3 regions of the Streptomyces sp. NPDC007205 genome follow, and region 3 is predicted to be linked to each of the others. Evidence: riboswitches for the same ligand, from Rfam matches in the RefSeq annotation. Region 3 holds a riboswitch; each other region holds the start of a gene.
The links. Region 3 has a riboswitch for thiamine pyrophosphate ahead of thiO (glycine oxidase ThiO). Riboswitches for the same ligand answer to the same signal wherever they lie in the genome.

Region 1 (7,314 bases), on a different contig from region 3:
GCTGACCAAGCCGTTCTACGCGACCTTCACCAAGAAGCAGATCGCCGACGCGACCACGACCAGCGAGGTGCTGGTCTGTCTGAGCGCCGAGAGCCGCGAGAAGGTCGACGAGCTGGTCGACAAGGCGATCGCGGCGGGCGGCACGGCGAGCGGCCCGACCCAGGACCACGGCTTCATGTACGGCCGCGCCTTCGACGACCTCGACGGCCACACCTGGGAGGTCATGTGGATGGACCCGGCTGCGGTCGAGGGTCAGGGCTGAACCGGGATCAAACGCAGCGGCGGTTAATAAGCAGGTAAAGCCAACTGAGTTGAGCGGCATATGCATTGACACTGCTTACGGAGCGCTTATAGACCTGTGAGCCTCCTGGGGGTGATGGGGCCTCACCTCATCCGTAGCCCCAACGCCCCCACAGCCCCCCGCAGTTATGCACCTGTAAAGGACAAACGTGTCCATAACTCGCCGTAGTGCACGCCGTTCCGTGCGCATCCTGGGTGTCGCCTCCGCCTCCGCCGCCGTGGTGCTGGGTCTGTCCAGCTCCGCGCTCGCGTGCACCATCCGTGACTTCAAGGCCGAAGCCAAGTGCGACGGCGACAAGAGCGTCATCGTCGTCACCGACACCGACGGCTCCCGCACCCCCGCCACCATCTCGGTGTTCCTCAAGGGCATCGGTGGCGTCGAGACCAAGGTGGGCGAGCAGAAGGTCAAGGGCTCGGCGAAGGGCGCTCCGGTCACCTTCCCGGACGACTGGAAGCCGAGCGCGACGTACCGCGTGCACATCACGGCCGCCAACAAGAGCGTCGACGAGGACATCCAGCCCGACCTGGTGACACCGTCCACCGCCTGCAAGACCGAGAGCCCGACCCCGAAGCCGCCGGCCAGGACACCGAAGCCGACGCCGTCGAAGTCCGCCCCGGCCGAGTCGGCGACCCCGACTCCGTCGGCCTCCGAGTCCAGCTCCGCCCCGGCGTCCGCGCCGAGCAACGCGCCGTCCCCGGCGGTCGGTGACTCGAACCTCGCCGAGACCGGTGCCAGCTCCAACACCGGCCTGATCGCAGGCATCGCGGGCGCGCTGGTCGTCGTCGGCGGTGGCGCGGTCTACTTCGGCATGCGCCGTCGTGGGACACGCGGCAACGGCTGACGCCTCGCCCTCCGTACACCGCCGCGGCCCGTCCTCCTATCCCCAGGGGACGGGCCGCGGTCGTCTCTCCGCCCGGCTCAGCCGAAGCTCGCCCGCTCCACCCAGAACTCCAACACCTCCCGCTCACCGAGGACTTCGAGGCCGGGGCTGTCCAGCGGCAGCCGGCGGTAGAAGGCCAGCAGCACCGAGGTGAGCGGGCCGCGCAGGGCGACTGTGGCCTTCTCGTGGCCGCGCCGCCAGCGCACGCCGTCGGGGCCGAACTCCACCAGCCACTCGGCGTTCAGGGCCGGGTCGGCGTCGGTCGCGTGGAGGTGGACGGTGCGGGTGGGCCCGTCCAGGCGCAGGGCCTCTTCATGGCCGCGGACCCGCTGGAGGAAGACGCCGAAGTCCAGCCACTCGTCCATCGCGTCGACGGCGATCTCCGGTGACAGTTCGTAGTCGAGCCCGGCGGCGAGGGCCGCGTCGGCGCGGTGGACGGTGATCTCGTGGGTCATCCGTCGGGCCCAGAACCCGGAGACGGCCTTCTCCGGGAAGAAGCTCCACACCGCGGTGTCCGGACCGGCCTCGCGCAACGTCGCGACGACCAGCTCACCGGTCTGAGCCAGCCACTTGTCGAGCGCCACCGCGTCGCCCCGTTCCTCTGGCCCGGCACCGAGGGACACCTGATCGTAGGGGACGTTCTCCTGGGCCCGGGTGCGCACCAGGGTCTCCACCCACCGCAGGGCGCCGCCCATATGCCGTACGAGGTCTTCCAGCGACCAGTCAGGGCAGGTCGGCACGGTCGCGGACAGATCGGCGCCAGAGGCCACCACGGCCCTCAACTGCTCGGTCTGACGGGAGATTTCGTCACAGTAGCGGTCATGGGAGAGCACAGTCATGCCGTCACCCTAAGGGCCCGATGATCAGCCGAGCACGACGATTTCGGCCGCGTCGAACTCCACACCCACCCCGCCCCCGACCTCCGGCGCGTCCCGCAGCGCGCACGCCGCCTCCAGGCGCGGCCCGTCCTGGGGCTGGAGGTGGACGGCGACATGGGTGCCCTTGAAGGTGCGGGCGGTCACCGTGCAGGGCAGACCGGTGTCGGCCGCCACGAGCCGTACCCCGGCGGGCCGGACCAGCAGGCTGCGGGCGCCCTGCGGGGAGCCCTCGGGCACCGGCAGCTTGCCCCAGGGGCTGTCGGCGACCGTCCCCGCGACGGTCGCCGGGACCACGTTGTCGAAGCCGAGGAAACGGGCCACGAACGCGTCGGCGGGCCGCTGCCACACCTCCAGCGGCGTACCGGACTGCGCGATCCGCCCGTCCCGCATCACCACCACCCGGTCGGCCAGCGCGAACGCCTCACCCTGGTCGTGGGTCACGGCGAGCACGGTGGTGCCCAACCGGCCGAACAGCTCCCGCAGTTCGATGACCAGCCGTTCCCTGAGCGAGCGGTCGAGCTGGCCGAGCGGCTCGTCCAGCATGAGCAGCCGGGGCCGGGGCGCGAGCGCCCGGGCGAGGGCCACCCGCTGCTGCTCGCCCCCGGACAAGGAGGCCACGGCCCGCCGGGCGGCCCCGGGCAGCCCGACCAGCTCCAGCAACTCGCCCACCTCGGCGTCCCGTTCACTCTTCCCCACCCCGTGCATGCGCAGCCCGAAGGCCACGTTCGCGCCGACGTCCCGCTGCGGGAAGAGCTGGTGGTCCTGGAACATCAGGCCGACGCCCCGCCGATGCGCGGGAACGCCCGACTGGTCGCGACCGCCGAGCAGCACCCGTCCGCCGGAGAGGGGCTGGAGCCCGGCGACCACCCGCAGCAGGGTCGACTTCCCGCTGCCGCTGGGGCCCAGCACACACACCACCTCGTGCTCGGCGACATCGAGATCGACCGCGTCGAGCACGGCCCGCCCGCCGAAGCGCACGGTCGCGGCATCGAGGCTCAGCAGCATCGAGAACTCCCCCGTCGGGCCGGCAGCATCTAGAACTCCCCCGTCCGGTCGGTGCGCAGCCGCTCCAGGACCAGCAGCGCGGCGGCGCACACCACCATCAGAATCGTCGAAAGGGCCATCGCCTGGCCGTAGTTGAGGTCTCCCGGGCGGCTGAGCAGCCGGGCCACGGCGACCGGGAGGGTGGGGTTGTCGGGCCGGGCGATGAACACGGTCGCCCCGAACTCACCGAGCGAGACGGCGAACGCGAACCCGGCCGCGACCAGCAGCGCCCGCCGCACCAGCGGCAGGTCCACCTCCCGCCACACCCGCCAGGGAGAGGCCCCGAGCACGGCGGCGGCCTCCCTCAGCCGTGCGTCCACCGCGCGCAGCACCGGCAGCATCGTCCGTACGACGAAGGGGGCGCCGACCAGCGCCTGGGCGAGCGGGACGAGCATCCAGGACTGTCTGAGGTCCAGCGGCGGCTTGTCGAGGGCGATCAGAAATCCGAAGCCCACGGTCACGGCGGACACGCCGAGCGGCAGCATCAGCAGCGCGTCGAAGCCGCGCACCAGCCGTCCGGCGTCCCTGCGGGCCAGCGCGGCGGCGGCGAGACCTCCGATCACGACGGCGACGGCGGTGGCGGCGACGGCGTACTGCAGCGAGGTCCACACGGCGTGCACCGGCGCCACCAGGAACGTACCGCCGTCGGAGTGCGCGAGCGCCCGGTAGTAGCCGAAGCCGGGCGCGTCGAGGGAGCGCCGCACGAGCACGGCGAGGGGCAGGACGAGCAGCAGGGCGATGGTGACGAGCACCCCGGCGAGCAGCGCCCACTGCCCGCCGCCGCGCGGCCGGCGGGTGGTCGCCTTCGGGTCCACGAGCCGTAGTGCGCTCTCCCTTCGCCGTACGGTCCGGGCGTGCACGGCGAGGATCGCGCCGACGGCGACGAACTGGACGAGGGTGAGGACGGCGGCCGTGGAGAGGTCGAAGACCTCGGAGGTCTGTCGGTAGATCTCCACTTCGAGGGTGGAAAAGGTGGGGCCGCCCAGGATCTGGACGACGCCGAAGGAGGTGAAGGTGAACAGGAACACCATCAGCGCGGCGGCGGCCACGGCGGGCGCGAGGGCGGGCAGCGTCACCTTCCGCCAGGCGTGCCACGGAGACGCGCCCAGCATCCGGGCCGCCTCCTCCTGCCGGGGATCGAGCTGGGACCACAGTCCGCCGACGGTCCGTACCACGACCGCGTAGTTGAAGAAGACGTGGGCCAGCAGGATCGCCCACACCGTGGTGTCCAGCCGTACGCCCCACAGCTCGTCGAGCAGCCCGCCGTGTCCGACGAGGGCGAGGAACGCGCTGCCGGCGACGACGGTCGGCAGCACGAACGGCACGGTGACCACGGCCCGCAGCAGCTGCTTGCCCGGGAAGTCGAAGCGGGCGAAGACATGGGCGGCGGGCAGCGCGAGCAGCAGGGTGAGCGCGGTGGAAGCCAGCGCCTGCCAGGTGGTGAACCACAGCACGTGCCGGATGTCCGGCTGCGTGACCACGTCCGCGAGCCGCCCGAACTGCCAGGCGCCGTCCACCTTCAGCCCACGCGCGACGATCGCGGCGACGGGCCAGGCGAAGAACAGCGCGAAGAACGCGACGGGCAGGGCCATGAGCCCGAGCCGCGCCGCGCTCCCCGCGCGGTCCTTGCGGGGGACTACTTCAGTACGAGCGAGGTCCACGACTTGACCCACTGGTCACGGTTGGCGGCGATCTTGCCGGGCGCCATGGTCTCGGGGTGCTCGGCGGCCGGCCCGTACTCGGTGAACTCGGCGGGGACCTTCGCGCCCTGCACCACCGGGTAGACGTACATGTTCAGCGGCATGTCCTCCTGGAACTCCTTGGAGACCAGGAAGTCGATGAACGCCTTGGCGCCCTTGGGGTTCTTGGCGTTGCTGAGCAGCCCGGCGAACTCGATCTGCCGGAAGCAGGTGCCGGTCGCGACGCCGGTCGGTGCGGTGCTGGGCCGCTTCTTGGCGTAGATCACCTCGGCGGGCGGCGAGGAGGCGTACGACACGACGAGCGGCCGGTCCCCGCCGGCCTTCTTGCCCTCCGACGACCCGGAGAACTCCTGGTAGTAGGCCTGCTCCCAGCCGTCGACGACCTTCACGCCGTTGGCCTTGAGCTTCTTCCAGTAGTCCTGCCAGCCTCCCCCACTCCCGGCTTCGCTCGGGCGGGAGGTGCCCCCATCCCCGAACTGGGCTGCGCTGCCGAGCAGGAAGCCGAGGCCGGGCGAGGAGGTGGCCGCGTTCTCGGTGACGAGGAGGTTCTTGTACTGGGGCTTGGCGAGGTCCGCGAAGGACTGCGGCGGGGTCAGCTTGTGCTTGCTGAAGTACGCCTTGTCGTAGTTGACGCAGATGTCGCCGTAGTCGATCGGCGTGACCCGGTGCTTGGCCTGGTCGAGCTGGTACTGGCTGCCGACCTTGTCGAGCCCCTTGGCCGTGTACGGCTGGAACAGCCCGTTGTCGAGGGCCCGGGAGAGCAGGGTGTTGTCGACGCCGAAGAAGACGTCGCCCTGCGGGTTGTCCTTGGTCAGGATGGCCTTGTTGACGGCCTGCCCGGCGTCGCCGTCCTGGAGATTGCGGACCTTGTACCCGGTCCGACGCTCGAAGTCCTTCAGCACGCTCTTCGAGATCCGCCACGAGTCGTGGCTGACGAGCGTCACCGTCTTGGAGTCCGCGGACGGCTTGGTGTCACCGGATCCGCACGCGGACAGGCTGATCAGGCCGAGCCCGACCGCCACGGCCACGAAGGTCTTGTTCTGCACTGGATGTCCTCCTGGGGTTGGCCAGGAAGAGACGCGGCCCTGCCCGGGCTCCGCTGGGGAGACCCGGGCAGGGCGCAACAGCTTGAGTGATGACCGAACTCCCTACCCAGAATGACCTGGGCGAGGTTCAGAGGGTCTGCGGCCCTGTCCGCCGCACTCTCAGCGCTGTGGCGCTCCCCTGTCGGAATATGAAGATATGTGGACTGAGGATATGTGGACGTGGCCAGATTACCGCTCGGTGGCCGCCAGCTGACCACAGGCTCCGTCGATCTCCTGCCCTCGGGTGTCCCGGATCGTCACCGGCACACCATGCGCGGCGATGGCCTCGACGAACGCTTTCTCGTCCTCCGGCCGGGAGGCGGTCCACTTCGACCCCGGCGTCGGGTTCAGCGGAATGAGATTGACGTGCACGGGCTTGCCCTTGAGCAGCCGGCCGAGCCGGTCACCGCGCCACGCCTGGTCGTTGATGTCCCGGATGAGGGCGTACTCGATGGACAGCCGGCGCCCGCTCTTCTCCACGTACTCGAACCCGGCGTCCAGCACCTCGCGCACCTTCCACCGTGTGTTCACGGGGACGAGGGTGTCGCGCAGCTCGTCGTCGGGGGCGTGCAGGGAGATCGCGAGCCGGCACTTGAAGCCCTCGTCGGCGAACCGGTGGATGGCCGGCACGAGCCCGACGGTGGACACGGTGATCCCGCGCTGCGACAGTCCCAGCCCGTCCGGTGCGGGATCGGTCAGCGCCCGGATCGCGCCGACGACCCGCTTGTAGTTGGCGAGCGGCTCACCCATGCCCATGAAGACGATGTTGGACAGCCGGGCGGGTCCCCCGGGCACTTCCCCGTCCCTCAGGGCCCGCATCCCGTCGACGATCTGGTGGACGATCTCGGCGGTCGACAGATTCCGGTCGAGCCCCGCCTGCCCGGTGGCACAGAACGGGCAGTTCATCCCGCACCCGGCCTGCGAGCTGATGCACATCGTCACCCGGTCCGGATACCGCATCAGCACGGACTCGACGAGGGTCCCGTCGAACAGCCGCCACAGCGTCTTGCGGGTGGTTCCCTCGTCGGTGGACAGATGCCGTACGACGGTCATCAGCTCCGGGAACAGCGCTTCCTGCAGCTTGTCGCGCGACCCGGCGGGGATGTCGGTCCACAGCTCCGGGTCGTGCGCGTACCGCGCGAAGTAGTGCTGAGAGAGCTGCTTGGCACGGAACGGCTTCTCACCGATCTCGGCCACCGCGTCCTTGCGCTCGGCGGGCGTGAGGTCGGCGAGATGCCGCGGCGGCTTCTTGGCTCCGCGCGGGGCGACGAAAGTGAGTTCTCCGGGTGCAGGCATAACACGACCAGTGTCGCAGATCATCTCCGGGGCCCCAGGCCAGAGCGGGGTGGGGGTGGTCACCCGTGGGCGCTGACTGTCAGCGTTGGTCGACCTCGCACGGCCCAGGGACGGCCCAGCACTGATCGAG
Region 2 (7,314 bases), on a different contig from region 3:
TCACGGCCACAGCCCGATCCCCTACCTCCTCGGCGAGGTCGGCTCCGAGGACGGCGAGGAGGGCACCGGCCCGGCCGTGGAGGACCCGCACGTCTACGCCGACGGGCTCGCCATCGCGATGGACGGCGGGGTGACCATGGCCGGAAAGCTACTGGTCCGGCAACTGCCCCTGACTACCTGACCGTCCCGCGGGCAGGCGTCCCCCGGCGGAGTACACGCACGCGGGGGGCAATTTCCGGCAACCCCCTGTCACCGTGTGCCGTCACGGCTCTACCATCGGCTTATCCGTAGCAGGCTCCCCTCCGTTTCTGCCCGACGGCTCGCCGGCGTGCGAGCCCCAAGCCCTACGGAGCATCGGGGGATGCACATGAACAGCGTTCCGCAGCACCTGCAGAGCGAGGACCGCCAGGAATTCGAGCGGCTCCTCAGCGAGGCGCTGCGCTCCGCACCGCACCGGCCGGAACTGGCCGCTGTCGGACAGCGGCTCAATCCGGAACAACTGCGCACCATGGCACTCGACGCCAGCGCCCTGATCACGGCCGCCGCAGCGGCCGAATACCAGCACTATGTGAAGGTCCGCCAGGAACTGCGCCACCCGGCCATGGCCCCGTCGGCCGCCGGCGACTCCGCCACCGCGGAGCCGGGTTCGGCCACGACCGGGCTCGTCACCACCCTCGGCGAGGATGCCGAGAGCACCGGTGCGGGCGCCATCGCGGTCATCGCCGTCCTGGCTCCCGTCCTGTCCGGAACGGCCGCGGCGATCTTCCTCCTCGTCGGCTACATCCTGAAGACACTCAGCCCCGGACAGGCCTTCGCGCAGACCATGCTCACCGCCGGCTGGGTGTTCGGCGCGGTGACCGCGGCCGCGATCCTCGTCGCCGCCGTCGGCCTGCTCCTCACCGCGCTGCGCAACAGCAGCTCGCCCCAGGCCCAGGCACTGGACGCGGCGCACCGGGAGCTGGACAGGGCCAGAGAGGCCTGGCGGGACGCCCTGCTGGAGCGAGGCATCCTGCCGTTCCTGCGCGAGGCGCTCGCCGAGCCCGGACCAGCCGCCCTGCACCACACGACGCCACCCGCCCCGAGCGGCCGCATGCCCCGCCTCGGGTACGACCGCCCCGGCTTCAGCAGCCCCGACGACGGCTCCGGCTCCGGTCGCCCGAGCTTCACCAGCCCGGACTACACAAGCCCGGACTTCGGCGGCCCGGAGCACCAGCCCGACTGACCCGCACCAGCACCCGAACAACCCGGCTCGCGCTCCGTACCGCGGGGTCCCGACCGGGGGGGACCGAGCGGCCAACCGGCGTGGTATCACCACCCGGTCAGCCGCCGTGTTCGCGGCGGATGTCCCGCGAGAAGGCGTCCACGGCCGTGAGCGCGCGGCCCGTGCTCCCAGCCGGCTTGAGCATTCGGAGCACGGACCGCCGTACGTTGAGCTCAGTCCGCGATCGGCAGGTACACCCTGTTCCCCGCCTCAGCGAACTCCTTCGACTTCTGCAGCATTCCTTCAGCGACCTCCTCGGGTGACGCCCCCTCAGCCGCCGCACCACCGAACCGCTCTGTGATGCTTTGGCTGATCTTCATGCTGCAGAACTTCGGCCCGCACATGGAGCAGAAGTGGGCCGTCTTGGCGGGCTCGGCGGGCAGGGTCTCGTCGTGGAACTCCCGTGCCGTGTCCGGGTCCAGAGCGAGGTTGAACTGGTCCTCCCACCGGAACTCGAAGCGCGCGTCGGACAGCGCGTCGTCCCACTCCTGGGCTCCCGGGTGCCCCTTGGCGAGATCGGCCGCGTGCGCAGCGATCTTGTAGGTGATGACGCCGGTCTTGACGTCGTCCCGGTTGGGCAGGCCGAGGTGCTCCTTGGGCGTGACGTAGCAGAGCATCGCCGTGCCCCACCAGGCGATCATCGCAGCGCCGATGCCGGAGGTGATGTGGTCGTACGCCGGCGCGATGTCCGTGGTCAGCGGGCCGAGCGTATAGAACGGAGCTTCATCGCAGATCTCCTGCTGAAGGTCGATGTTCTCCTTGATCTTGTGCATCGGGACATGTCCCGGACCCTCGATCATCGTCTGTACGTTGAAACGCCTGGCGATCCGGTTGAGTTCCCCGAGGGTTCGCAATTCCGCGAACTGCGCCTCGTCGTTGGCGTCCGCGATCGAGCCCGGCCTGAGACCGTCGCCCAGCGAGTACGTGACGTCGTAGGCGGCGAGGATCTCGCACAGCTCCTCGAAGTTCTCGTACAGGAACGACTCCTTGTGGTGCGCCAGGCACCACGCGGCCATGATCGAGCCGCCGCGCGAGACGATGCCGGTCTTGCGGTTGGCGGTGAGCGGGACGTACGGCAGCCGCACGCCGGCGTGGACCGTCATGTAGTCCACGCCCTGCTCGGCCTGCTCGATGACGGTGTCCTTGTAGATCTCCCAGGTCAGTTCCTCGGCCCTGCCGTCGACCTTCTCCAGTGCCTGGTAGAGCGGCACCGTGCCGATGGGAACGGGGGAGTTGCGCAGCACCCACTCACGCGTCGTGTGGATGTTGCGGCCGGTGGAGAGGTCCATGACCGTGTCGGCGCCCCAGCGGGTCGCCCAGGTCATCTTCTCCACCTCTTCCTCGATGGAGGAGGTCACCGCGGAATTGCCGATGTTGGCGTTGACCTTCACCAGGAACCGCTTGCCGATGATCATCGGCTCGATCTCCGGGTGGTTGACGTTGGCCGGCAGCACCGCCCGGCCCGCCGCGATCTCCTCGCGGACCACCTCGGGAGAAACGTTCTCCCGGATGGCCACGTACTCCATCTCGGGGGTGATCTCTCCCCGGCGCGCATACGTGAGCTGCGTCACCGTCTGGCCGCTGCGACCCCGGCGCGGCTGGCGCGGGCGTCCGGGGAAGACCGCGTCCAGGTTGCGCAGCCCGCCACGCGGCGAGGTGTGCTTGATCCCGTCGTCCTCGGGACGGACGGGACGGCCCGCGTACTCCTCGGTGTCGCCGCGGGCGATGATCCAGTTATCCCGCAACGGCGGCAGGCCCCTGCGGACATCGGTATCAACGAGTGGGTCGGTGTACGGGCCCGACGTGTCGTACAGCGTGACCGACTGCCCGTTGGTGAGGTGCACCTGGCGGACCGGCACGCGCAGGTCGGGGCGCGAACCCTCGACGTACGCCTTGTGCCAGCCGATGGACTTCCCGGCCTCCTGGGACTTCTCGTCCTGGACGGAGGCAGGCGTGCGTGCGTCCTTGTTGGTCATGTGACCTACTCCCTACGCCGGCATTACCCGGTAACAGGTTCGGCGGTCGACGCAGCGGTTTCCGTCTGCCGGTGTTTCCTGAGGAACATGGCATGTTCCACGTGAAACATCGCGTGTACGGAGGTCAGCGCCCTCTCAGCCCGGTGCTCCGAGCTCCCGCGTGTGCAAAGGTGCCTCCACGCTAGCGCCATATGTGGCGCGGTGAACAGTGGGCCCCCGCCGTTCTTGCAATGATCGGGCGGTGACCAGGATGGATCAGTACCCATATCAGCCGCCCGAGCCACGCCATCACGAGGGCTCAGAGCAGGGCACCGGCTTCGGCGGGGGCGACGGCCAGGGTCCCGGGCGGGGATCTGGTGGGGACGACGGCCGCGGTCACGGCCGAGGCCACGGTCACGCGCACGGCCACAGCCACAGCCACAGCCACAGCCACGGTCCCGCTGCCCCGGTCTCCCAGCACCTGCGCAAGGTCATCGCCGCGATCCTGGTCCCGTTCACCGCGGCGGTCGTCGTCGGGCTGCTGGTTCTCTGGCCCGGGGGAGCTCCGTCCCACAAACGCACCGGCGTCGGCTTCGACCGGGAGACCCAGCAGGCCACGGTCACCAGGGTCGTCGAGGTGAGCTGCCGGTCGGTGAACGCATCCGGCGACACCCCGACCGGCAACACCTCCACCGCCGAGGGCACCTCGGCGCAACAGGAGGCGAAGGGAACCTGCAAGAAGGCGACCGTCCGTGTCGACACCGGCAAGGACAAGGGGCGTACGTTCACCGAGATCGTGCAGCCGGACCAGACCCGGCAGCTGCACCAGGGCGAGAAGGTGGTGGCCGCCTACGAGCCCTCGGCACCGAAGGACCTGCAGTACTCGGTGGCCGACGTGAACCGGAAGTTCCCCATGACGCTGCTCGCGGGGATCTTCGCGCTCGCCGTGGTGGTGGTCGGACGGCTGCGCGGGCTCATGGCGCTCATCGCACTGGCGGTGAGTTTCCTGGTGCTGACCCTGTTCATCCTGCCCGCGATCCTCCAGGGTTCGAACCCGCTGCTCGTGGCAGTGGTGGGAGCGAGCGCCATCATGCTGATCGCCCTGTACATGTGCCACGGTCTGTCGGCGCGGACGTCGGTGGCGGTGCTGGGCACGCTGATCTCCCTGTCGCTGATCGGTGTACTCGGCTCCCTCTTCATCAGCTGGGCCGCCCTGACCGGCAACACGGACGACAACACCGGTCTGATCCATGGCCTGTACCCGTCGATCGACATGAGCGGCCTGCTGCTGGCCGGCGTCATCATCGGCTCGCTCGGTGTCCTGGACGATGTGACCGTGACGCAGACGTCAGCCGTCTGGGAGCTGCACGAGGCCAATCCGTCGATGGGCTGGCGCGGGCTGTACCGGGCCGGCATCCGTATCGGCCGCGACCACATCGCCTCCGTGGTCAACACCCTTGTCCTCGCCTATGCCGGTGCCGCGCTGCCGTTGCTGCTGCTGTTCTCGATCGCGCAGAGCAGCGTCGGGACCGTGGCCGACAGCGAACTGGTGGCCGAGGAGATCGTGCGCACGCTGGTGGGCTCGATCGGTCTCGTCGCCTCAGTCCCGGTCACCACCGCGCTCGCCGCCCTGGTGGTCTCGGCCGACCGGACCGGCCCGGGCACCCCGGCTCCGGCACAGCTCGTTACGGCTCGTGGCGGCCGCGGCCGACGCCGGAAGCGGTGAGCCCGAGCTGAGCGTCCCGGACAGGGCACCAGGCAGAAGCGTTCCTGCATGCGTCCACGCGGCATGGCGCAGCGCCCGGCGGCCCGTGCCGTGACGCTTCAGCCCGCGCTCTGCTCCTCGGCCAGAATGCGGTCAAGGGCCTCGTCCAGATGGGCGTCGAAGTCGGCCAGGGCGCCCTCCTGGCCCAACGGCACGAGCTTGTCCGTACGGTCCAGGAAGGCCACGAGCGGAGGTGCGGAGGAACGGAACAGGGCCTGGTCGCAGCCGACCTGAAGCCTGATCAGCACCTCGCCCAGCACATCGGAACTGACGGGAGCGATGTGCACATCCCCTTCCCCGCACGGTCGGCCGACACCGTCGATCAGCAGTTCACGCCCGAACGCCCAAGTCACCGGAGCATCACCGGGTAGATGAAAGGTGAGCCGCACGGCATAGGGATCACTGGTCTCGTAGCGCAACTCCACCGGGATGCGGAAGGAGAGTTCCTCCGACACGAGAAAGCTCATCATGACCTCTGCCTGTACGGACTCGCGCATCGTCCATCCCGTCATATGACACCGACTGGCCGGGATTGCTCCCTGTAACCGTGGTCAAATCTTGCTGAACGTACACGTGAGATCACAAGGAGTAAGTTTTCAGATACTGATAGAGAGGGTGAGCGTCCCCAGATGCCGCCCGATCTCGGCCTGCAGCCGACGGGCCGCGGGCAGCAGCCGGTCGGCCTGGTCGGCGGGCAGCGACATGGCCATCGTGGCCACGGTCGTGCCGACCGTGATCGGCACCGCCGCGCAGACCGTCCCGAGCGCGTACTCCTGACGCTCCACCACCGGCTTCATGCGCGGCATCCGGGCCAGCCGCCGCACCAGGGCATCGTTGTCGCGCACGGTGTACGGCGTGAGCGATTGGACGGGATAGCGGGCAAGGTGGTCGCGGCGGGCGTCCTCGTCCAGCTGGGAGAGCAGACACTGCCCGATGGCGTGCGCGTGACCGGTCTCGCGGAAGTCGGCCCACTCCTCGACCGCCGGCGCCCCGGGGGAGTCGGAGACGCACATGACCTCGATCTCGCCGTCCCGGTACATCGCGTAGTACACCGGCACCCCGATGGAATCGCGCCAGTGTGCGAGCGTGTCGGCGACCGCGCTGCGACGTTTCTGCTGAGCTCCGCTGCTGCCCAGCCGCTCAGCCGCCTCGCCGAGGAAGAACAGCCCCTTCTCGCGGCGCAGATAGCCCTCGTGCACCAGGGTGCGCAGCAAGTGGTAGGTCGTCGGCAGAGCCAGGCCCGTCTCGCGGGCGAGTTGCTTGGCGGGGGCGCCGTAGCTGTGTGTGGCCACGGTCTCCAGCAGGCGCATGGCGCGCTGGACGGACCCGATGAGCGTCGCGGTGGCCGGTGGTCCGGTGGTGTCGGCGGGGTGCGGCGGTCCTGAGGCGCCGGCGCGGTGCGGCGGGCCCGAGGCGCCGCTGGGGTGCGGTTGTTCGGGGACCGCGACGGTCGGCGGACGTGGGGAGGGGGGCGCGCAGGTGCGCGGTGGGTTGGGGGGTGCGTGGGGCTCTGCCGGTGTGGTGTCAACCGTGGCCAAGGGGTTACTCCCGGAGCGCGAGGGGCAGCCCGTGCGGAGGAGGAGCACGGAGGGGATCTGCGCCGCCCGCGGGGCCGGTCCCCGCGGGAGTTCCGGACTCTAATCGTCCGTCCCCGACCGCAGACGGCCTCCCGGGGAAACTTCCCTCCCCCGAGGGAAACCGGTGATCACCTTGCCGGCAACCGGTGATCCCGTGAGCGGTCACCAGTTCCCGCGTCCGTCACCAGTCGCCGCGTGACGAGGAGCCCGCCATGAACTTGCGCACGACGTAGATGAGTCCGCCGACCAGGGCGACGAAGACCAGCGCCTTGAACAGCAGACCGATCACGAACCCGACCACGGTCGCTATCAGGCCGCCGAACACGACCAGGGCGATGATGGGCACCGCGACCCACTTCACCCACCACGGCAGTCCCGCGAAGATCTCTCGCATAGCCCTCGTCCTTTGCGTTCTCGTAAGTCTGTGTTCTCGAATACAGCGTTGGCGTTCTGCACTCGATGCTAGGGCCGGCAAGGGGCCCGGCGGGGGCCTCGCATCCCTTGTCCTCCCCTGACCCGTCCCCTAGGGAACCCCGAGGTGCGGGCTCACGCCTCGGGCGGAGAGAAGACGACGAGAACCCTCAGGTCCTCGCTGATGTGGTGGAACTTGTGGGTGACGCCGGCCGGCACGTACACCACGCTGCCGCGCGCCACCTCGGTCGTCTCCAGTCCGACCGTGATCGACGCCCGGCCGCTCACGACGAAGTACACCTCGTCCTGGTTGTGCGGCTTCTGCGGGTCGTGCTCGCCGGCGTT
Region 3 (7,314 bases):
GACCGTTGCTGGAGGAGCCGCTGTGGCCGAGCTGGCAGGTGCTGGCCGAGAAGGAGCCGTATCCGTCCGTCCCGCACCGGCGCCTGCTGCGCACACGGTACGCGCGCACGCTGTCCGAGATCGGCTCCCTCGAGCTGTGCGACGAGCGCCTGGCGGCTCTGCTGGAGAGTTCCGCACTCGCCCACGGCCTCGATCCGCGGACCGCTCCGGCGAGCGCGGCCGTGCTGCCCTACATGGAGCACGCCTTCGGCACCTGGTATGTGCGCGGCGGCATCAGGGAGTTGGCGCGCGCGGTGTACGAGCGGTGCGTGAAGCGGCGGGTCGAGTTCGTCTTCGGCGCGGAGGTCGTACGGATCCTGGAGAAGGAAGGCCGTGCGGCGGGCGTGGAGTCGAGGGACGGCACGGTGGCCGAGGCGGACTTCGTGGTGGCCGGTGTCGCCCCGGACGCCCTTGCCGGGTTCGTCACCGGCACGGCCCTCCGCGGTGACGGCGAGGTCGCGCCACAGCGCGGGACGCCGAGCCGGCTCACGGTGCTGCTGGCGCTGCGCGGCGAGCGGCCGCACGGTGCGGCCCACCGGACCGTGGTGCACGCGCAGGACCGGGAGAGCGAGCGGGAGCTGCTGTTCGGCAGCTCGAAGGGGATGGCGGCGCGCCCGACCGTCACCGTGCTGCGGCCCGACGACCCGGCGCTGGTGCCGGACGCCGCCCATGAGTCGGTCGTGCTGTCCTCGGTGGTCCCTGCCCTGCCACAGGACGGGAGCCGGACCGGGCGGGCGGGCTTCGAGCGCCACGCCGAGGCCATGATCGAGGTGGCCGAGCGGGCCGTGCCCGGACTGCGGGACCGCATCCTGTGGAAGGAGGTGTGTACCCCTGCCGCCGTCGAGGAGGCCACGGGCGCGGCGGGCGGCGCGGTACCGGCCCCGGCGCTCGCAGCCGGTGCCGGACGCCTGCTGCACCCGGGCAACAGCACGAGGCTGGCCGGCCTCTTCACCGCCGGCGGCTGGTCGCACCCCGGCGGTGGACTGCCGCACGCGGGCATGTCCGGCGCGCTGGTGGCGGGTCTGATCGTGGAGGGGCCGGGGTTCCGCGGCTCCCAGTGAGCATGCTCGGGGTGAGCGGGCTCAGGCCTCAGAAACGGTACTGCTCGTCGTAGCCGGCGCCGGGCTGCGGTTGCTGTGCGTGGTCGTGGCCCTGGTACGGGTAGGGCTGCTCCTGCGGGAGTTCGCCGCCGTAGGTCTCGTCGGTGCGCTGCTGCGGTACCCACACCCCGCCCGACGGGGTCTCGCCGTAGCCGCCGCCGGCGTACGGGTCCTGGGCGTAGCCCTGCTGGGCGTACTGCCCGGAGGAGCCGGTGTCGTACGAGGCGCCGCCGTAGGGCTGGCTGCCGATGTACGGGTCGGAGTAGTTGGCGTAGGCCTGCTGGCCACTGGTGTCGTAGCCGTAGCCCTGCTGGCCGTAGCCCGAGTAGTCGTAGGCGTAGCCCTGCTGCTCGGTGCCCTGGGCCTGCGCCTGGGTGGCGCCCGCGTAGGCGGTGTCGCCGTAGACGCCGTAGGAGCTGGTGTCCTCGGGCAGGGGCTGCGGCTCGTAGACGGCGGTGGTCTCGGCGGCGGTGGGGTCGCCAGGACGGGGGGCCGGGGTGAAGACGTCGTCGCGGTCGTAGTCGTCGTCGCCGTGACCCTGCTGGTCGTGGGCCTGGCCGGGGTCCCGGTCGTCGTCCGGGCCGCCGGGCTCCGGGTCGGGGGCGTGCGACTGCGGGTCGTGCCGGTCCGCCTTGCCGCGGCGGCGCTTGCTGGCGCCGCCGGTCTCGGCGTCCGGGCGCTTGACCGCCCAGCCCGCGGCGAAGCCACGGCGGAACGAGAGCGTGACATAGGTCTGGCCGACCGCGAAGGCGATCGCGCCGACACCGATCACGATCACGGACGGCATCAGCACGCCGACCACGACCCCGAGGAAGCCGGTGAACGCGAGCAGCCGCCAGCGCAGGCGTGCCTTGTACTGCAGCAGCACCTCGCCCAGCAACCACAGTGCGACGATGCCGAACGCGATGTAGAGGACCGTCCAGCCCATGTACGCCCCTCTCCCAGTGACCGCTACGCAGTGTGTCGTATCGCGGTGCGGCCGGTCTAGGCCTGCGGGGGGTGGTGCAGGCCCAGGTTCTCGTAGATTTCCAGCGTCGCCGTGGAGTTGTTGAGCGTGATGAAGTGCAGTCCGGGCACTCCCTCGGCGAGCAGCCGAGCGCAGAACTCCGTGGCGAAGCCGATACCGATGGAGCGTACCGCCGCCGGATCGTCCTTCGCTGCGAGGATCCGCTCTTTCAGGGCGTCCGGGAAGACGGCGTTGCTGAGTCTGGGCAACCGTTCCAGCATCTTCACGCTGGTGACCGGCAGGACCTCCGGGATCACCGGGGTGTCACAGCCCGCGGCCGCCACACGGTCGCGCAGTCTCAGATACGACTCCGGCTGGAAGAACATCTGTGTGACGGCGTAGTCGGCGCCCGCACGGCACTTGTCCACGAAGTGGGCGACGTCGGTGTCCCAGTCCGTGGAGCGGGGGTGCATCTCCGGGAACGCGGCGACGCCCACGCAGAAGTCGCCCGACTCCTTGATGAGCCGGACGAGTTCGGCGGCGTAGGTCAGGCCCCGCGGGTGCGGGACCCACTCGCCCATGGGGTCGCCGGGCGGGTCGCCGCGCACGGCGAGCATGTTGCGGATCCCGGCGTCCGCGTACTGGCCGATGATGTTGCGCAGCTCGGCGATGGAGTGGTCGACCGCGGTGAGGTGGGCGACCGGGGTGAGCGTGGTGTCGGCGACGATCTGCTCGGTCTCCTTGACCGTGCCGGCGCGGGTGGAACCGCCGGCGCCGTAGGTCACGGAGACGAAGTCGGGCGCGACCGCCTCGACCCGCCGGAGCGCGCTCCACAGGTTCCGCTCGCCCTTGGGGGTCTTCGGTGCCGAGAACTCGAACGAGTACGTCGTCTTGCCGGTGGCGAGGATCTCACGCACGGTGCGTGCGCGATCAGTCCTGGTGGATGCGGTTCCGAGGGCCATACGGGCAGGTTAGCCAGGGGTGGGCGGTCCCCCAACCGAATGCCGGAAATTTGCCCGAATTGCCCCTTTCCTGTCCACGCCTTGGACAAAAATGTGGACAGCACAGGGGCAGCAGGCGCGCCGCTAGGCCTGCCGCAGCCGCTTCGCGAACTCCGCGGCGGCCGCTCCCGGGTCGTCGGCCTCGGTGATCGCGCGGACCACGACCACCCTGCGGGCGCCCGCGTCCAGCACCTGGTCGAGGCGGGACAGGTCGATGCCGCCGATCGCGAACCAGGGGCGTTCGGTGCCCAGGCCGGCGGCGTACCGGACCAGGTCGAGGCCCGGGGCGTGGCGGCCGGGCTTGGTGGGGGTGGGCCAGCAGGGGCCGGTGCAGAAGTAGTCCACACCGTCCTGCACGGCGGCCGCGGCGGCCTCGGACTCGGCGTGCGTGGAGCGGCCGATCAGCACCTCCTCGCCGAGGATGGCGCGGGCCGCGGGGACCGGCAGGTCGCCCTGGCCGAGGTGCAGCACATTGGCGCTGGCGGCGTGGGCGACGTCCGCGCGGTCGTTCACCGCGAGGAGCTTGCCGTGCCGGGCGCAGGCGTCCGCGAAGACCTCCAGGTGCCGCAGTTCCTCGGCGGCCTCCAGGCCCTTGTCGCGCAGCTGGACGATATCGACACCGCCGGCCAGGACCGCGTCCAGGAACTCGGGCAGGTCGCCCTGGCGCGTGCGCGCGTCCGTGCAGAGGTACAGACGGGCCTCGGAGAGCGCGGCGCGTGCGGTGTCGGACATACGTGGTCCCCCCTGAAGGGTGTGCGGGCGGCCGGCGCGGGGGCGTACGGGCCACGACGGCCCGCACGCCCCGCGCGTGCTGCGGGTCGGCTCAGACGGCGAGCGCCTGGGCCCGGCGCTTCACCTCCGTGCCGCGATTCTCGCTCAGGGCCTGCGCGGGGGTGCCGGGCAGGGTCGGGTCAGGGGTGAAGAGCCACTCGATCATCTCTTCGTCCGTGAAGCCGTCGTCCCGCAGGAGCGTCAGGGTGCCGGACAGGCCCTTGACGACCTTGTCCCCGTCGATGAAGGCGGCGGGGACGTGCAGCGCCCGGTTCTCACCTCGGCGTACGGCGATGAGCTGGCCCTCCTTGACCAGCTGCCGCACGCGCGTCACCTCGACGCCGAACTGTTCGGCGATGTCGGGGAGGGTGAGCCAGGCAGGGACGAGAGCATCGATCTTTGCGTCAATCTCGGTCACGGCACCTAGCGTAGGCGCTCCGCTGGTTCGGTCGCGATGCGCTCCGCCGGGTGCCGCGACGGATCGTCCTTCGGGGGCGGCACCGCCGTGGTTGCTCGCGCCCACGCGGCGGAGCCGCCTATCGCTACGGCCCCGCGCCCCTTCAGGGCGCTGCAGTCGCGTCTTTCAACGGGCGGGCCGGGTCCGCCAGAGCCTCCGCGTCCATGCTGCGGCCCGCCTCGATCAGCCTCCGCCCCTGCGCCAGGTCGCGCGGGCGACCGACGGCCAGCAGAGCGACAAGGCGGTCGCCGCGCAGCCAGCACACCGACCAGGCCAGGCCCGTCGGGTCGCCCCGCCGCACCAGCCGGTCGGCGGCGGCATGGTGGCCGGCGTACTGCACGAAGCGGCCGAACTGCTCGGACCAGAAGTACGGGACCGGGTCGTAGACCGCCGGGGTCTCGCCGAGGATGTTCGCGGCGACCGTGCGGGGGCCCTGCAGGGCGTTGTCCCAGTGGTGGACGAGCAGTCGTTCGCCGTAGCGGGCGGAGGGGAAGGAGGCGCAGTCGCCGACGGCGTACACGTCCTCGACGGAGGTGCGCAGACGGTCGTCGGCGAGGACGTCCCCGTGCGGCCCCAGCTCGATACCCGAGCCGGCCAGCCAGGCGGTGGCGGGGCGGGCCCCGATGCCGACGACGACGGCGCCCGCGGGCAGCCGGGTGCCGTCGGCGAGGACGACCGCGCCGGGCTCGACGCGCTCCACGCGCGCGTGCGTGCGGAGGTCGGCGCCCGCGTCGGCGTACCAGGCGGCCATCGGGGCGGCGACCTCGGCGGGCAGGGCGCCGGCGAGCGGACGGCCGGCGGCCTCCACGACGGTCACCGCGCAGCCGGCCTCGCGGGCGGCCGTGGCGAACTCGGCGCCGATCCAGCCCGCGCCGACGACCACGATCTCGTGCTGCCGGGCGAGCACGGGCCGCAACCGTTCGGCGTCGTCCAGGGTGCGCAGCAGATGCACGCCGGGCACCCCCTCGGTGCCGGGCAGGGTGACCGGTTCGGCGCCGGTGGCGAGGACCAGGACGTCGTACCGCACCGGGCCCTGCTCGGTGTCCAGCTCGTGCGCGGCGGGGCGCACGCCCAGCACCTCGCAGCCGAGCCGCAGCTCGACCCCGAGCGACTCGAAGTCCACGTCGAAGGCGGAGTCCTCCGCCTTGCCGAGCAGTACGGCCTTGGACAGCGGCGGCCGGTCGTACGGTTGGTGGGGTTCGGCACCGATGAGGGTGACGGTGCCCTGGAAGCCCTGTTCGCGCAGGGCGACCGCGGTCTGCACCCCGGCCATGCCGGCGCCGACGACGACCACGCGCCGCCCCTGTGACGTGCCCTCTTGTGCTGTCTGCTCGCTCACCCGATCACCATAGACAGTGACGGAGCGTCAGTCAGCGGGCGGGCTCGGTGACCTGTTCCACAACACTCGTGCCGGAGCCCGCCCGGGACTCCCACTCCCAGGTCTCCTCCAGCCGCACGCGCCCGTCCGGCAGCTCGACGACCGTGGACACACAGTGCCCGGAGGCGGTCGACCCGTCGGTCCTCAGCTGGACATAGCGGAAGTCCAGCCGGTCGCCCTCCCGGGTGCCGACCAGATGGCCGCGTACCACGTCGCCGCCCGCGTACTCGGCCCAGATCTCGCCCTCCGTCTCGTGGTAGGCGAACCGGGTGTGGGTGCCCACCTGACCTGGGGCTTGGTCCGCCACAGGGGCGAGGATCAGTCCGTCGAGCGACCGGGACACGGGCAGGGGCTCCCTTACGGGTGACGAGCGGGGCGGGCTAGGGTGGCCACCGTACAAGCACTCGCGGGAGCCCGGACGCACCGGGCTGAGAGGGAGGCTGGCGGCCTCCGACCGTACGAACCTGATCCGGGTCATGCCGGCGAAGGGAGGGGCTGGACGCCCATGTCGTCACGTACGTCCGATACGTCCGACGTCCTCGTCATCGGGGGCGGCATCATCGGCCTGGTCACGGCCTGGCGCGCGGCGCAGCGCGGGCTCGCCACGGCCGTGGTGGACCCCGAGCCCGGCGGCGGGGCCGCGCAGGTCGCGGCGGGGATGCTGGCCGCGGTCACCGAACTGCACTACGGCGAGGAGAGGTTGCTCGCCCTGAACCTGGAATCGGCGCGCCGCTACCCGGACTTCGCGGCCGAGCTGACCGAGCTGACCGGCCACGACCTCGGCTACCGCCGGTGCGGCACCCTCGCGGTCGCGCTCGACGCCGACGACCGCGCCCACTTGCGCGAACTGCACGCCCTTCAGCAGCGCTCGGGTCTGGACTCGGAGTGGCTGTCCGGGCGGGAGTGCCGGCGTCTGGAGCCGATGCTGGCACCCGGGGTGCGCGGCGGGCTGCGGGTGGACGGCGACCACCAGATCGACCCGCGGCGCCTTGCGGCAGCCCTGGTGACCGCGTGCGAGCGGGCGGGAGTGGTGTTCCACCGGGCGTGGGCCGAACGGCTGGACGTCGTACGGGACCGGGCCGCCGGGGTCACCACGGCGGACGGTGCCGAACTGCGCGCCGGCCAGGTCGTCCTCGCGGCCGGCAGCCTGAGCGGGCGGCTCGCCGGCGTGCCTGAGGCGCTGCTGCCGCCGGTGCGGCCGGTGAAGGGCCAGGTGCTCCGGCTGACCGTGCCGCCCCGGTACGCGCCCTTCCTGAGCCGCACCGTACGGGCCGTGGTGCGCGGCGGCCATGTCTACCTCGTGCCCCGTGAGAACGGCGAACTGGTCGTCGGCGCCACCAGCGAGGAGCTGGGCTGGGACACGACCGTCACCGCGGGCGGGGTGTACGAGCTGCTGCGCGACGCCCATGAGCTGGTGCCGGGCATCACCGAACTGCCGCTCACCGAGACCCGGGCCGGGCTGCGCCCCGGCTCCCCCGACAACGCGCCGCTGCTCGGCCCGTCCGGGCTCGACGGGCTGCTGCTGGCCACCGGGCACTACCGCAACGGGGTGCTGCTCACGCCGGTCACCGGCGATGTGCTGGCCCAGCTGCTGACCGGCGGCCAACCGCCGGAAGCGGCCC

Region 1: another riboswitch for thiamine pyrophosphate. It lies ahead of ABZ624_RS29195 (thiamine ABC transporter substrate-binding protein); the one in region 3 lies ahead of thiO (glycine oxidase ThiO).
Region 2: another riboswitch for thiamine pyrophosphate. It lies ahead of thiC (phosphomethylpyrimidine synthase ThiC); the one in region 3 lies ahead of thiO (glycine oxidase ThiO).

What each region holds. Positions count from the first base shown of each region.
Region 1 covers NZ_JBEYEW010000022.1:2,454-9,767, reverse strand. Annotated here, with positions in the region: gene ABZ624_RS29220 (VOC family protein) at 1-262, shown strand, start outside; gene ABZ624_RS29215 (LAETG motif-containing sortase-dependent surface protein) at 483-1,142, shown strand; gene ABZ624_RS29210 (maleylpyruvate isomerase family mycothiol-dependent enzyme) at 1,220-2,020, opposite strand; gene ABZ624_RS29205 (ABC transporter ATP-binding protein) at 2,045-3,064, opposite strand; gene ABZ624_RS29200 (iron ABC transporter permease) at 3,094-4,695, opposite strand; gene ABZ624_RS29195 (thiamine ABC transporter substrate-binding protein) at 4,740-5,849, opposite strand; TPP riboswitch at 5,931-6,039, opposite strand; gene rlmN (23S rRNA (adenine(2503)-C(2))-methyltransferase RlmN) at 6,078-7,184, opposite strand.
Region 2 covers NZ_JBEYEW010000004.1:174,953-182,266, forward strand. Annotated here, with positions in the region: gene ABZ624_RS09525 (metallophosphoesterase) at 1-181, shown strand, start outside; gene ABZ624_RS09530 (hypothetical protein) at 362-1,222, shown strand; gene thiC (phosphomethylpyrimidine synthase ThiC) at 1,435-3,237, opposite strand; TPP riboswitch at 3,230-3,407, opposite strand; gene ABZ624_RS09540 (YibE/F family protein) at 3,488-4,942, shown strand; gene ABZ624_RS09545 (SsgA family sporulation/cell division regulator) at 5,041-5,478, opposite strand; gene ABZ624_RS09550 (helix-turn-helix domain-containing protein) at 5,578-6,519, opposite strand; gene ABZ624_RS09555 (DUF5326 family protein) at 6,740-6,952, opposite strand; gene ABZ624_RS09560 (cupin domain-containing protein) at 7,105-7,314, opposite strand, start outside.
Region 3 covers NZ_JBEYEW010000008.1:88,879-96,192, reverse strand. Annotated here, with positions in the region: gene ABZ624_RS16150 (NAD(P)/FAD-dependent oxidoreductase) at 1-1,100, shown strand, start outside; gene ABZ624_RS16145 (hypothetical protein) at 1,129-2,067, opposite strand; gene metF (methylenetetrahydrofolate reductase [NAD(P)H]) at 2,124-3,047, opposite strand; gene thiE (thiamine phosphate synthase) at 3,171-3,818, opposite strand; gene ABZ624_RS16130 (Rv2175c family DNA-binding protein) at 3,910-4,275, opposite strand; gene ABZ624_RS16125 (FAD-dependent oxidoreductase) at 4,418-5,653, opposite strand; gene ABZ624_RS16120 (hypothetical protein) at 5,685-6,035, opposite strand; TPP riboswitch at 6,089-6,200, shown strand; gene thiO (glycine oxidase ThiO) at 6,198-7,314, shown strand, end outside.